DNA from 3 places in the Kurthia populi genome. Region 2 is predicted to be linked to each of the others. Evidence: riboswitches for the same ligand, from Rfam matches in the RefSeq annotation. Region 2 holds a riboswitch; each other region holds the start of a gene.
What was found. Region 2 has a riboswitch for S-adenosylmethionine ahead of metA (homoserine O-acetyltransferase MetA). Riboswitches for the same ligand answer to the same signal wherever they lie in the genome.
Positions count from the first base shown of each region.

Region 1: it holds a riboswitch for S-adenosylmethionine, as region 2 does, so the genes downstream of both, ACFSY7_RS17765 (methionine biosynthesis PLP-dependent protein) here and metA (homoserine O-acetyltransferase MetA) in region 2, are expected to answer to the same signal.
Region 3: it holds a riboswitch for S-adenosylmethionine, as region 2 does, so the genes downstream of both, ACFSY7_RS15085 (cyclase family protein) here and metA (homoserine O-acetyltransferase MetA) in region 2, are expected to answer to the same signal.

Region 1 is NZ_JBHUOR010000138.1:11,738-16,028, forward strand. Features, by position in the region: gene ACFSY7_RS17760 (PLP-dependent transferase) at 3-1,184, opposite strand; gene ACFSY7_RS17765 (methionine biosynthesis PLP-dependent protein) at 1,177-2,292, opposite strand; SAM riboswitch class I at 2,369-2,467, opposite strand; gene ACFSY7_RS17770 (SH3 domain-containing protein) at 2,651-3,640, opposite strand; gene ACFSY7_RS17775 (methyl-accepting chemotaxis protein) at 3,760-4,291, opposite strand, start outside.
Region 2 is NZ_JBHUOR010000143.1:43,378-47,668, reverse strand. Features, by position in the region: gene ACFSY7_RS19890 (amino acid permease) at 1-709, shown strand, start outside; gene ACFSY7_RS19885 (sigma-54 interaction domain-containing protein) at 820-2,439, shown strand; SAM riboswitch class I at 2,506-2,611, shown strand; gene metA (homoserine O-acetyltransferase MetA) at 2,681-3,628, shown strand; gene ACFSY7_RS19875 (patatin-like phospholipase family protein) at 3,797-4,291, shown strand, end outside.
Region 3 is NZ_JBHUOR010000128.1:19,315-23,605, forward strand. Features, by position in the region: gene ACFSY7_RS15080 (dicarboxylate/amino acid:cation symporter) at 1-1,241, shown strand, start outside; gene ACFSY7_RS15085 (cyclase family protein) at 1,951-2,697, opposite strand; SAM riboswitch class I at 2,780-2,880, opposite strand; gene ACFSY7_RS15090 (NAD(P)H-dependent flavin oxidoreductase) at 2,935-3,900, opposite strand; gene ACFSY7_RS15095 (CHY zinc finger protein) at 3,897-4,214, opposite strand; gene ACFSY7_RS15100 (energy-coupling factor transporter transmembrane component T family protein) at 4,227-4,291, opposite strand, start outside.

The DNA.
Region 1 (4,291 bases), on a different contig from region 2:
TTTTATTTTACGGCTGTTGCTTCTACCGCTTTTGCAAATGCTTGTTCAAAGTCTTGGATTAAATCATCCACATTTTCTAAGCCGACAGAGAGGCGTAATAAGCCTTCTGTAATACCACGCTTATCGCGCTCTTCTTTTGGTATTGCTGCATGACTCATTGTGACAGGATAAGAAAGAATGGATTCTACGCCACCTAAACTTACAGCGAAAATAGGGATTTGTACATTTTCAACAAATACTTTTGTAAATTCTTTTGAGGGTAATTCAAAAGAAAGAACTGCACCTGCACTTGTGGCTTGCTTGAAGTGTGTAGTATGCCCTGGATGTGACGTAAGACCAGGGTAGTGAACCGCTGTAACATAGTCACTTTCCTCAAGGAAATGCGCAATTTTCTCAGCAGAGGCGCTTTCTAGCGTTAGGCGAGCATTCAATGTCTTGATGCCTTGAATAAGCGAAAAGGAATCCTGTGCACCTAAAATGGCACCCATTGAATTTTGCATGAAATAAATATCATTGCCGATTTCTTCATCTTTTGTCACAGCAAGACCTGCGATGATATCACTATGTCCACCAAGGAATTTTGTGGCGCTATGAAGAACAACATCTGCACCTAAATCAAGCGGCTTTTGATAAAGTGGGGTCATAAATGTATTATCAACAAATGTTTTTAACTGATATTTTTTAGCAAGGGCGATAACCCCTGATAAATCTGTAATGCCTAATAAAGGATTAGCAGGTGTTTCTGCGTATAATACTTTTGTGTTGTCCTGAATGGCTGCTTCCACTTCAGTTAAGTTAGAGAAGTCTGCAAATGTGTGTGTAATATTGTATTTTGGTAATACTTTCGTGACGAAGCGATATGTTCCACCATATACCTCTGAAGTAATGACAATATGATCGCCTGCATTTAGTGTTAACAGGGCAGAAGCGATTGCGGCGATGCCTGATGAAAACGCGAAGCCGCGTGTACCATGTTCTAATTCAGCAATTGTATTTTCAAGTGCTTGACGAGTAGGGTTGCCTGAACGGCTATAGTCAAATGGCCCAAAGCTATCAAAGTGCTCTTGGTCGAATGTAGAAGATACATAAATCGGTATGTTGACTGCACCTGTCTTAGTCTCGTAATCACCACGTGTAGAAGCGGTAATTAAAGTTGTTTCAAAGTTTTCATTATGATTAGTCATGTGTTGTCACTCCTTCTAATGTTGCGAAAACGCGTTGTAGGTCTGCTGTTAAATCGTCGACATCTTCTAAGCCAACAGAGAAGCGTAAGAGTGAAGCATCTACACCTCGCGCATTACGCTCTTCTTCAGGGATATCTGCGTGTGTTTGTGTTGTTGGGTAGGTGATAAAACTTTCAACGCCGCCAAGGCTCTCAGCGAACGCAATGAGGTCAATTCCTTCTAAAAATGTTGGTACCCACTCAGCTTTTTGTAGGCGGAATGAAATCATGCCACCAAGACCAGCATAAAGGACATCTTTCACTTCTGGCTGTGCAGTTAAAAATTCTACGAGTGCAGTGGCATTTTTCGTATGCTGTTTCATACGTAAATGAAGTGTTTTTAAACCGCGAATTAATAACCAACAGTCAAAGGCACCAAGTGTTGCGCCACTTGCATTATGTTGTAAAAATAGTTGTTCACTTAATTCTTCACCTTTTGCAACAACAAGGCCCGCTAGAACATCATTGTGTCCGCCAATATACTTCGTGGCACTATGTAAAACGATGTCAGCACCAAGCTCGATAGGACGTTGATAGTAGGGTGTTAAAAATGTATTATCGACAATCAACAACAGATTATGTTCATGTGCAAGCACTGCATAATCTTCAATTGAAATTTCTTGCATTAATGGGTTTGTAGGTGTTTCAATAAAAATTGCTTTTGTTTTATCATTGATTAGTGCTGCGACTTCATTGATATCTTTGAATGGATTAAAATGCGCTTTTATATCGTATTGTTGTTCATATTGCTTAGCTAAACGATATGTACCTCCATATAAGTCATCGGGATAGATTATTTCATCTCCCGCTTTAAATAAAGAGAAGACAAGTCCTACAGCAGCCATACCGCTACTACAGGCAAATCCAGCTGTCCCACCTTCTAAATCAGCAATGCCACTTTCTAAAACATCGCGTGTAGGGTTTTTCGTACGTGTATAGTCATAACCTGTTGATTGACCAAGGCCTGGGTGACGATAGGCCGTTGATAAATAAATGGGTGTATTAATTGCACCGGTGCGTTCATCTGAATTATTACCAAGCTGTGCTAATTTTGTTTCGATTGTTGTCATATGTCATCATCCTTTATGAATAAAATAAAAACACCCCGATCTACACAGTAGAAAGGGGCACTTGAAAATACGTCCTTTCTTATCTGTAAGACTATGTCTTCGCGGATGTAGCACCTTCCAATGGGGGTTGCTGAGATGTCAATGGGCCACGTCCCTCAATCTCTCTCGATAAGAAAATCTATTAAGTTAATAAGATATAATCAATTAATGGAATTCTAACACTAATTGACAATTGTGACAATATAAAATCTGAAAAATTACAAAAATCAGAAAAAGAAAACGATTATATGATTATTAGTTTAAAAATTACATAAAAAAAGAACCGCAAAAGCGATTCTTTTAAATAGCGTAGCGCAGATTACTTAACGCTTTTTAATTGGAATACTGTTTTTGTGCCTTTTGTGATTTTCACAACGCCTGTTGTTGGCGCAATATAATACGTTTCATTGCCAACTTTAACTGTAATTGTGTTAGTGAATTTACCAGCTTTTGTTGTCACTGTTTTGTTCACGCCTGTTACTTTATAAGTCATTGAGCCGTTCTTATACGTGTCACCAACTGCGAAAGGATAGTTTAATAATTTCACTGCTTTTTCGCCAGCTTTTTTATAGTAAAGACCTTTATTAGCTACTTCTTTTAAATAAACTGTTGATGTTTTGTTTGTTTTGCTATCGTGCATTGTCCATACCGTATAGCCTGAAGATGTTTTTTTACCTTTGCTAGAAAGGGTTACATTAGAGCCATTATGAGCGTATTTATACGTTTTAGCTGTTTGTAAGTTGTAGCCTTTTTTCGTTGTGTTTGCAGGTGTTGATGGCTTTGTTGTCGTAGCAGGTTTTTTTGCACCAATATAATCTTTATACACATAAGCTGTGCTGTTATTATATTTGATTTTTACCCAACCATCTTTTGTTGTACCATAAGCAGTTACTTTTGTTCCAGGTGTTAATTTACCAAGAATTTTCGATGACACATTGCCTTTTTGGCGAACGTTTGCACCAGGTTGTTGAATATATTTCGTTGATGATTTTGTTGTCGTAGCTGGTGTTTTATCATCTGTAGTTGTTGATACTTTAACGTATTCTTTATAAATATATGCTTTTTTATCATTAAATTTGATTTGAACCCAACCATTTTTGTCAGTTGAATAAACGATTACTTTGTCACCTTTTTTAAGTGCGCCAAGTGAATCGCTTTTTAAATCAGCAGCTTCACGAACAGTGACAGGATTTAAAACTGTACCCGTCATTGTTGTTGCAGTAGTCGTTGCAGCAAAAGATGGTGTTGCAACTGTTAATGTAGAAGCAGTTAGTACTCCTAAAGATAATACGTATTTTGTTAATTTCATGTTAAATCATCTCCTGTTAGGCAATAATACCACTAAAATATGCGAAAGTGTATACTTTCCTATCATTAGTGGAGCAATCTTGTAACAGGACGAGATTCGAAAGAGAAGGTTTCAAAAAACTAAGAAATTTTAAATGCTGCAATTTTTTTTTGAAGTGCATTAGATTGCGTAGATAAATTTTCAACAGCATCATAAATTGCATCTACAGAGCGGGCGCCTTCTTCAGCAGATTGTGCATTCTCCTCAGCTTGCATCGCATTTTCCTCAGCGATTATATTTACCTCAATAAACGCTTGGGTTACATGTTCACTATGATTTTCAAATGTTTCAATTTTTTGAGCCATATCATCAATAATCATAAGTGTTTCATTTGTTTGTGCCACGATAATATCAAGAGAGGACGTCGTTGTATTTGTTAAATTAACACCTTGAATGACTTTCGTAACACCGGTTTCATTTTGTTCAATAATGGTATGGATCTCGCGCTGAATAGCATGAATCATCGTAGCAACTTCATTTGCTGCTTGCTGTGAAGATTCAGCGAGATTTCGCACTTCATCTGCTACTACTGAAAAGCCTTTGCCAGCTTCGCCTGCACGTGCTGCTTCAATTGAAGCATTAAGCGCTAATAAATTCGTTTGATCTGCGATT
Region 2 (4,291 bases):
CGTCCGTGCTATTAATAATGTTATTTATCGTCTAGCATTGTTCTTCGTTGGTTCGGTATTAATTATGATTTGTATTATTCCGTGGAATAACACGGAACTACTAGCAGCGCCATACGCCAACATTTTAGAAATGGCCGGTCTTCCGATGGCTGCACAGCTAATGCAAATTGTTATTTTTACATCACTTATTTCCGTAATGAACTCTGCGATTTTCACAAGTTCACGTATGCTACTTGGTATGGCTGAAAAAGGTGATGCACCAGCGATTTTTATGAAGCTATCGAAGAAAAGCAGTGCACCAACATTTGCAATCATTGGCAGTACGGTTGTCGCATACTTTTGTGCCATTCTTTACTTTATTTCGCCAGATGTTATTTTCTACTTCTTAGGTAATGCAGTTGGTGCCTTAATGATTATCGTGTATATTTTTATTGCTGTCGCACATATTCGTTTCCGTAAACAGTATGAAAAAACCAAAAGAGAGCCACTCGCGATTAAAATGTGGCTATTCCCGTATTTAACGTATGTCACGATTGCGATGCTTGCGGGTGTGTATCTTTGTCAGATGTTCATTTCATCTTTGCAGGCCCAGTTTTATATGAGTACGATACTCGTTATTTTCGTCGTTGGTAGCTTCTTCCTACGTGAGCGCCTGAAGAAAACAACGCTTACGACTGCAAGTGCTACACGAAATGCAGATGTAGAATAGCTTATGGAAATAGCAGGAATTCCTACTGGGGGATTCCTGTTTTTTCATGCGGACAAGTGCTTTTTTTTCCACAATGTTCATGTTAAGCTAGGCTTCGGAGGGGATTGTCGATGGAATTAAAACAATTGATTACGTATATTTTGACCGATCACCAGTTTCAGTGGATTTCTAGTAATAGTGAGCAGCCACCGCAGCAATATGCAGAGATTATTGAACAATTCCGTATAGAACAACAAACCTATTTGGATTTAGAACATTGCTTTGTACATATTATTGAACTTGAAGCATCGTATTTATTTATTATTCACGATAAAGAGATGACGACATCGTGGCAATTTATCGAACATGTGTTGAACTCGGTTAGTGATGGATTGACAATCTGTAATTCAGATGGCATTATCGTTTTTCAAAATGAAGCCGATCGCAAGATGTTTGAGGTCGATGCACGCTATTTACCAGTGATGGAATTTGTTGAACGCGGCATTATGAATGAGTCGGTGACCATGAAAGTGCTAAAATCGAAAAAGCGGGAAGACATCGTGCAAACATTCGCCAATGGACATGTCGTATTAGTAACGGCGCTACCGATTTTTGATGAGGCGGGCAATGTGGAATATGTTGTCGCCAATTCACGTGAAATGACTGAACTACGTGACATGGAGCGCACGATTGAACGCTTAGAGTCACAGAGTGCACAGTATAAGGAACAACTTGAAGCATTAAAGCAACAATCTTCAACGAGCTTGATTGCTGTTTCTAAAGCGATGCGCCAAGTGATTGAAAAAGCCACACGCATTGCCAACGTCGATTCGACGGTACTTATTTCGGGGGAATCAGGTGCAGGTAAGGAAGAATTAACGAAATTAATTCATCAGCGAAGTCACCGTGCACAAAAACCGATGATTACGGTCAATTGCGGTGCTATTCCAGAAAATTTATTAGAGTCGGAGCTTTTTGGCTATATGGGTGGTGCGTTTACTGGGGCGAATAAAACAGGGAAACCTGGTCTTTTTGAACTTGCCTCTGGAGGTACACTTTTCCTCGATGAAATTGGCGAGATGCCATTATCGCTACAAGTAAAGCTACTACGCGTATTACAAGAATCAGAAATCACCCGTGTAGGAGGGATTAAACCGATTCCAGTGGATGTGCGGATCATTACCGCAACGAATCGTAATTTATATGATATGGTGCAGCGCGGTGAATTTCGCGAGGATTTATTTTATCGTTTAAATATTATTCCGCTACGTATTCCACCACTGCGTGAACGTAAGGAGGATATTGCACCGCTTGCATACCGATTTTTACATTTAGTAATGGAGAAATATAGCATTGAGCGTACGATTGAGGAAGCAGCAGTCGACCGTCTTACGCAGTATTATTGGCCGGGAAATATTCGTCAGCTGAAAAATTTTATTGAACGCGTTAGTTTATTAACGCAGCAGTCGACCATTACCCTGCAATACATTCAGCGAGAATTTCAAAAGCCGGAGTATCAACAGCATAATCCAGTGCCGTTAGTCGATGATACGTTTACACAAACGCCTATTTATGATCAGAATCAGACACTAAAAAATCAAGTGGATGCCTTTGAGCGAAAAGTGATTAAAGAGGCGCTCGGACAATACCCTAGCATTCGTCAAACAGCGAAGGCATTAGGCTGTAATCAGTCGACACTTGTGCGTAAGATTCAAAAATACCAGCTCGAAAAACAAGTATCCTATGAATAATATTCTATTTTTTCAGAAAAGTTTGCAAAGTATTTGGAATTTTGCTATGATAACTGAAACTGCATAGTCTTATCAAGAGAAGCCGAGGGAAAAGGCCCGACGACGCTTCAGCAACCTCTACACTAGTAGAAAGGTGCTAACTCCTACAAGTTTTGTACTTGGAAGATAAGAAACGGATAAATTGCCCTTCTTATTTTTATTAAGAAGGGCTTTTTTTACGAATTTGAGGGGGTTCAGGAACATGCCAATTAACATTCCACAATATTTACCGGCAACAGAACGATTAAAAGAAGAGAAGATTTTCGTTATGGAGGAGGAGCGCTCAAAGAGCCAAAATATTCGTCCATTAAATATTTTAATTTTCAACTTAATGCCTGAAAAAGAAAAAACAGAATTACAGCTGTTACGTTTATTAGGAAATACACCACTACAAGTGAATGTCACGTTCTTAAATACCGCAACACATGAGTCAAAAAATGTGTCAAAATCACATTTAGAAACATTTTATTCAACATTTCATGAAATCAAAAAAGATCGGTATGATGGCATGATCATCACCGGTGCACCCATTGAATTATTTGAGTTTGATGAGGTCGATTTCTGGGAGGAGCATAAAGAAATTTTGGACTGGGCACAGGAGCATGTGACGTCAACGATGCATATTTGTTGGGGCGCACAAGCAGCACTGTATCATTATTATGGCATTGGAAAATACCCACTTGAAACGAAGTGCTCTGGTATTTTTGACCATGAAGTATATGATAGCACTGTGAAACTAATTCGTGGCTTTGACGACATTTACCCAGCACCGCACTCGCGTAATACATCGATATCAACGGAAGCGGTAAAAAATCATCCAGACATTGAATTATTATCCGAATCAGATGAAGCAGGTGCTTTTTTAATGATTTCAAAAGATGAACGTCATGTGCTCGTGACCGGGCATTTAGAATATGATGCGGATACGCTAGCATTAGAGTATGAGCGCGATGTCGCACGGGGCTTAAATCCAGAACTACCAAAACATTATTTCCCTGAAGATGACCCAACGAAAAAACCGCGTAATACATGGCGTTCACATACGCATTTATTATTTTCAAACTGGTTAAATTACTATGTATACCAAGAAACGCCATATGATTGGGTAGACAAAGGAGAAAATCATTCGCTAACGTCTTCCTGTTTATAAATAGATGAAAAACTAAAAAGAGAACAGAAAAAGACACTTTCAAGGAGCAAGCTTTGGAAGTGTTTTTTGATGGACAAAAATGAAAAGCATATTTATACGAAAACAATATGACAGTTTTTCACATTTAGTGTACGATAAATAGGCAGAAAAATAAGGGAAGTGGCGACAGTGAACGAAACGAGTTTGATTTTAGAAGGGGGTACATTCCGCACCATTTATACAAGCGGTGTACTGGATGCCTTATTACGCGAAGAGATTATGATGCCCTATATTATTGGGATTTCAGCGGGGGCAATTAATTTATGCTCCTATATTTCAAAGCAGCCTGAGCGTACGATGCGCGTCTTTACGGAGTATCGACATGATAAGCGTTATGTAGGTATGCGAAACTTCTTAACAGAACGCTCATTATTTGGGTTAGACTTTGGTTGGAATGTGTTGCCAAATCAGCTTGAATTATTTGATTGGCAAACATTCCGTAGCTACGAAGGCACAGCGCTTGCGGGCGTGACAAATGCTAATACTGGTGAAGTAGAATTTATGGACGTACAGACGATGGATACTGATAGTCAGTTGTTGCGTGCTACTTGTGCGATTCCGGTCATGTTTCCGGAAATTAAATTAAATGGCGTGCCGTATTATGACGGTGGATTAGCAGACCCG
Region 3 (4,291 bases), on a different contig from region 2:
TAGGGATTATCGTAGGGGCGATTTTTCCAAGTTTTGGCGCACAGCTAAAAATTTTAGCAGATATCTTTATTAAATTGATCAAAATGCTTATTGCACCAATTATCTTCCTAACAGTAGTGACGGGTATTGGTAGCATGGGTGATATGAAAAAAGTCGGCAGTATCGGCTTAAAGGCACTTATTTATTTCGAAGTGATGTCCACGATTTCACTTGCTATTGGCTTTATCGTAGTCCATATTATTAAACCAGGTGTTGGTGTTAATACAGATGCACTTAAATCAAGTGGTGCAGATATTAGTGAATATACAAAGGCTGCTGCAAATCAAGATCATGGTATTCAAGCATTCGTTATGAGTGTGTTACCAGAAAACTTCTTTGGAGCAATTGCGAACGGTGAGTTACTACCAGTGCTTGTCTGTGCGGTATTCTTCGGCCTTGCAGCCGCTTCTATCGGTGATCCAGTGAAACAAGTTATTACATTATGCGAGCAAGCCTCTCAAATTTTCTTCAAAATTGTTGGGATGGTAATGAAATTCTCACCACTTGCTGCATTTGGTGCAATGGCCTATACAATCGGCAACTTCGGTATGGGTTCATTATGGAACTTAGGAAAATTAATGCTTGGCGTATACATTACAATGGCATTATTCGTTATCGTCATTTTAGGTCTCGTATTACGATATGCCGCAAACGTCAATATTTTCAAATTCCTGAGCTATATTAAAAATGAATTATTAATTGTTTTAGGGACTTCTTCATCTGAATCTGCCCTACCACTCATTATGAAAAAATTAGAACGCTTCGGCTGTTCAAAACAAGTTGTCGGTCTTGTTGTACCAACAGGTTATTCGTTTAACTTAGATGGTACCGCCATTTATTTATCAATGGCCGCAATGTTTATCGCACAAGTATATGATGTGCATCTATCCATTTGGCAACAACTTTATTTACTACTGATTTTAATGGTGACTTCTAAAGGGGCTGCTGGTGTAACCGGCTCTGGCTTTATTACTCTTGCTGCAACACTTGCCGCATTCCCAATGATTCCAGTCGCAGGGATTGCCCTTTTAATTGGTGTTGACCGCTTCATGTCAGAAGCACGTGCCATTACAAATATTATCGGTAACTCGGTAGCAACCGTTGTTGTTGCGAAATGGGAAAACGAATACGATCCGAAACAGCATGATGTCCTCGTCGCTGAATTAAAAGAAGAAAAGCGCTTGCGTCACGAACATGCTTAAGTTATAAATGGGCTTGCAAACATTGCAGGACCATTTTTTTGTTCGCAAAAAATTGTCAGATGCCCAAGGAGCGGTTTTTGGCTACGACATATTTTTTAATAAGTGTCATTCATATGTGTATGCACCTATAAATGTAATAAGCATTTGATTGAATGACGAAAAAACATATAGAATTACTAAAGCTAAGTAGATAACTACTATTAGTTTGTACAAGTCATTTGTAAAAACAGGCATATTTAGCGCCTCTAGCGGGGGTGTTTTATGTATTTTAAGGCATAAAAGGGACGTTTCCACACATAGCAAGCTGCATAAATGAGCTACACAGTACAGATTGTCGTTTTTTGAATAAATAATGTGAGATGCTCGTTCGTGTAGTATTTCAAGCGCTCTAAAACGGTACTTTTTTATGCAAAATGAACCCTTAGAGACCCCTTTCTAGCGTAAAATGCGCTTTTTCGGGCGTTGAAAATAATAATAATTTTTGACGATGGCGTGGAATAACAGTTTTTGTTGACAGATTACGCGGTATCGTTAGTAAACGTTTTAAATTTTACCGGACCATTGTCCTGAATTGGCACATATTTTTAAGTATGTCGTAGCCAAAACCCGCTTCCTGAAGATTTCGTTCATTTCAAATGAAGCAAATAAAAAAGAGGATGGAAAAATCCATCCTCTTTTTAGTGACAAATGAGTCTTGCACGAATGAGTGCTACGGTAGTATCGCAAATGAGCGTACCGGAAATCCTGTTGCTTTATCAGGTTTTGCGACGATATTGAATATGACCGCGCCTTTAGCGGGTAATTGATCTAAATTCGTCAACAACTCAATCTGATAAGCATCTTGCTGTAACACATAAAGCTCTGCCTTGAGCGCTTTATTTTTATAAAATTCCTCACTTGAATCCGTATCAAAGGTTTCATGACCGACTGCGCGAATGTGGCGCTCTTCAAATAAGAAACGGAGTGCTTCAACAGACCAGCCTGGCGTATGAGCCACATCGTCTGCATCCTTATTATTAAATGTGTCGCTATCATCAATGCGCTTTGACCAGTCGGTACGTAGTGCGACAAATGAGCCGCTATCGATTTCCCCGTACTGTTCCTCAAATGACAGGATTTCTCGTACGGTAATCGTAAAATCAGGATTTTTTGCGACGTCTGTTGAAACGTCGATGACAACGAGCGGTAATACAAGCTCTTTTAACGTAATATCATTTAAATAGCGGCCGCCTTCAACAAAATGAACTGGCGCATCAATATGCGTGCCATATTGTCCTGCAAAGGTAAATTGTTGTGCGAAAAAGCCTGCTGAATAATCGAATAACGTTTTCTTCTCAAGCGGCGAGAAGGCATTAAAGCGGGGGGTATCGGCACTAAAACTATGCGTTAAATCCACCCATGTACGCTCCTTTAAAAGTGATAGTGCCTGTTGAATCGATTGCTGTGTGGTTGTCATACCTCATCTCCCTTTCGATTTAAGTAACAAAAAAACCTCTTCTCGATAAGAAGAGGTTGGTGTCAAATGGGATGCCGTTCTCTTCTCATCTTTTAGCAAATGATGCTACAGGAATTAGCACAGTACAAAATGTCTGTTGCTGCGTCTTCAATGGGCCAGTCCCTCCAACGCTCTTGATAAGAAAGTGATTTAGTTGTTGATACTTATATTAAAGTAATCCGCTAGGAATTGCAAGTATTATTTTGAAATTTCTGAAAAACGCGTTACTACTGCTTTATATTCCGCTTCGATGCGCGCAAATAATTCCGCCACAGTAGGCACATCATCGATCAAGCCAATGACCTGTCCAGCAAAGGCCATACCATTCTCCTCACCATCATGGATTAACCGGCGATTCGCTTGCCCGCTAATATGTTCCTTTAATGCCTCATAGGTCGGTGTCTGTTGCTCAATGGCTAAAATTTCATCCGCAAAAGCATTATGAATAACACGTGCAGGACCACCAATCGAACGTTTAACGACGACAGTATTTTGCTCTGTGCTATCGAGTAAAAGTTGCTTGTAATAGTCCGAAGCATCGACACATTCCTTTGTAGCAATAAAACGCGTACCCATTTCAATACCCTCCGCACCGAGCGCAAGTCCTGCCGCAAGACCACGACCATCCGCTAAACCACCTGAAGCAATAACAGGAATCGAAACCGAATCAACGACGCGTGGTGTAAGGACCGTTGTGCCTAAGTCATCACGTCCTAAATGGCCGCCGCCTTCTTGACCTACGACGATGACGGCATCGGCGCCAAGCTCCTCTGCCTTTTGTGCTTGGCGCACACCCGCCACAAGTACGAGCTTTTTAATACCCGTTCCTTCTAGCATCGCTAAAACCGTAGCGGGATTTCCACCTGTAATGGATACAACCGGCACTTTCTCGTCAATCGCTACTTGTATAAACGCCTCATAACCTGTTCCGTGCATCCCCATCGCAAAATTGACACCAAAAGGCTTATCCGTCAGTGAACGCGTACGCTTAATTTCACGTCGCAGTGCTTCCGGATCAGGTAAACTTAACGCCGTAACCTGACCTAATCCGCCCGCATTTGAAACCGCAGCCGCTAAATCAGCATAGGCCAGATAGGCTAGGCCGCCTTGAATAATCGGTAATTGAATTCCAAAAAGCTCTGTAATCCGTGTGTTCATCGTCATTCCTCCATTTCAAAATACAAGTGGTAATGCCCCTCACAACGAGGGTTCCATGCAGCGTGACAATGTGGACATGTATCATGTGCTAAATAGGTCGCAATCGACAATTCTTCATGACAACGCCCACAAAGAATTGCCTTTTCATCCCACTCCATTTTTGTCCATCGTGTAATCGGGTGATCTGCTTCCTCCTCATGACATTGATAGCATGGATAATATGTATGACAACATTTCATTTTGATAGCGATAATATCCTTTGCTGTATGATAGTGGACGCAGCGTGTTTGCTCATCTACAAGTTGACCACGAAGATTCATAATTGTCACTCCTTATAATAATAATACAATGATTGATACAAATATTGGAAATAAAATGCAGTAACCATCCTTTTTTT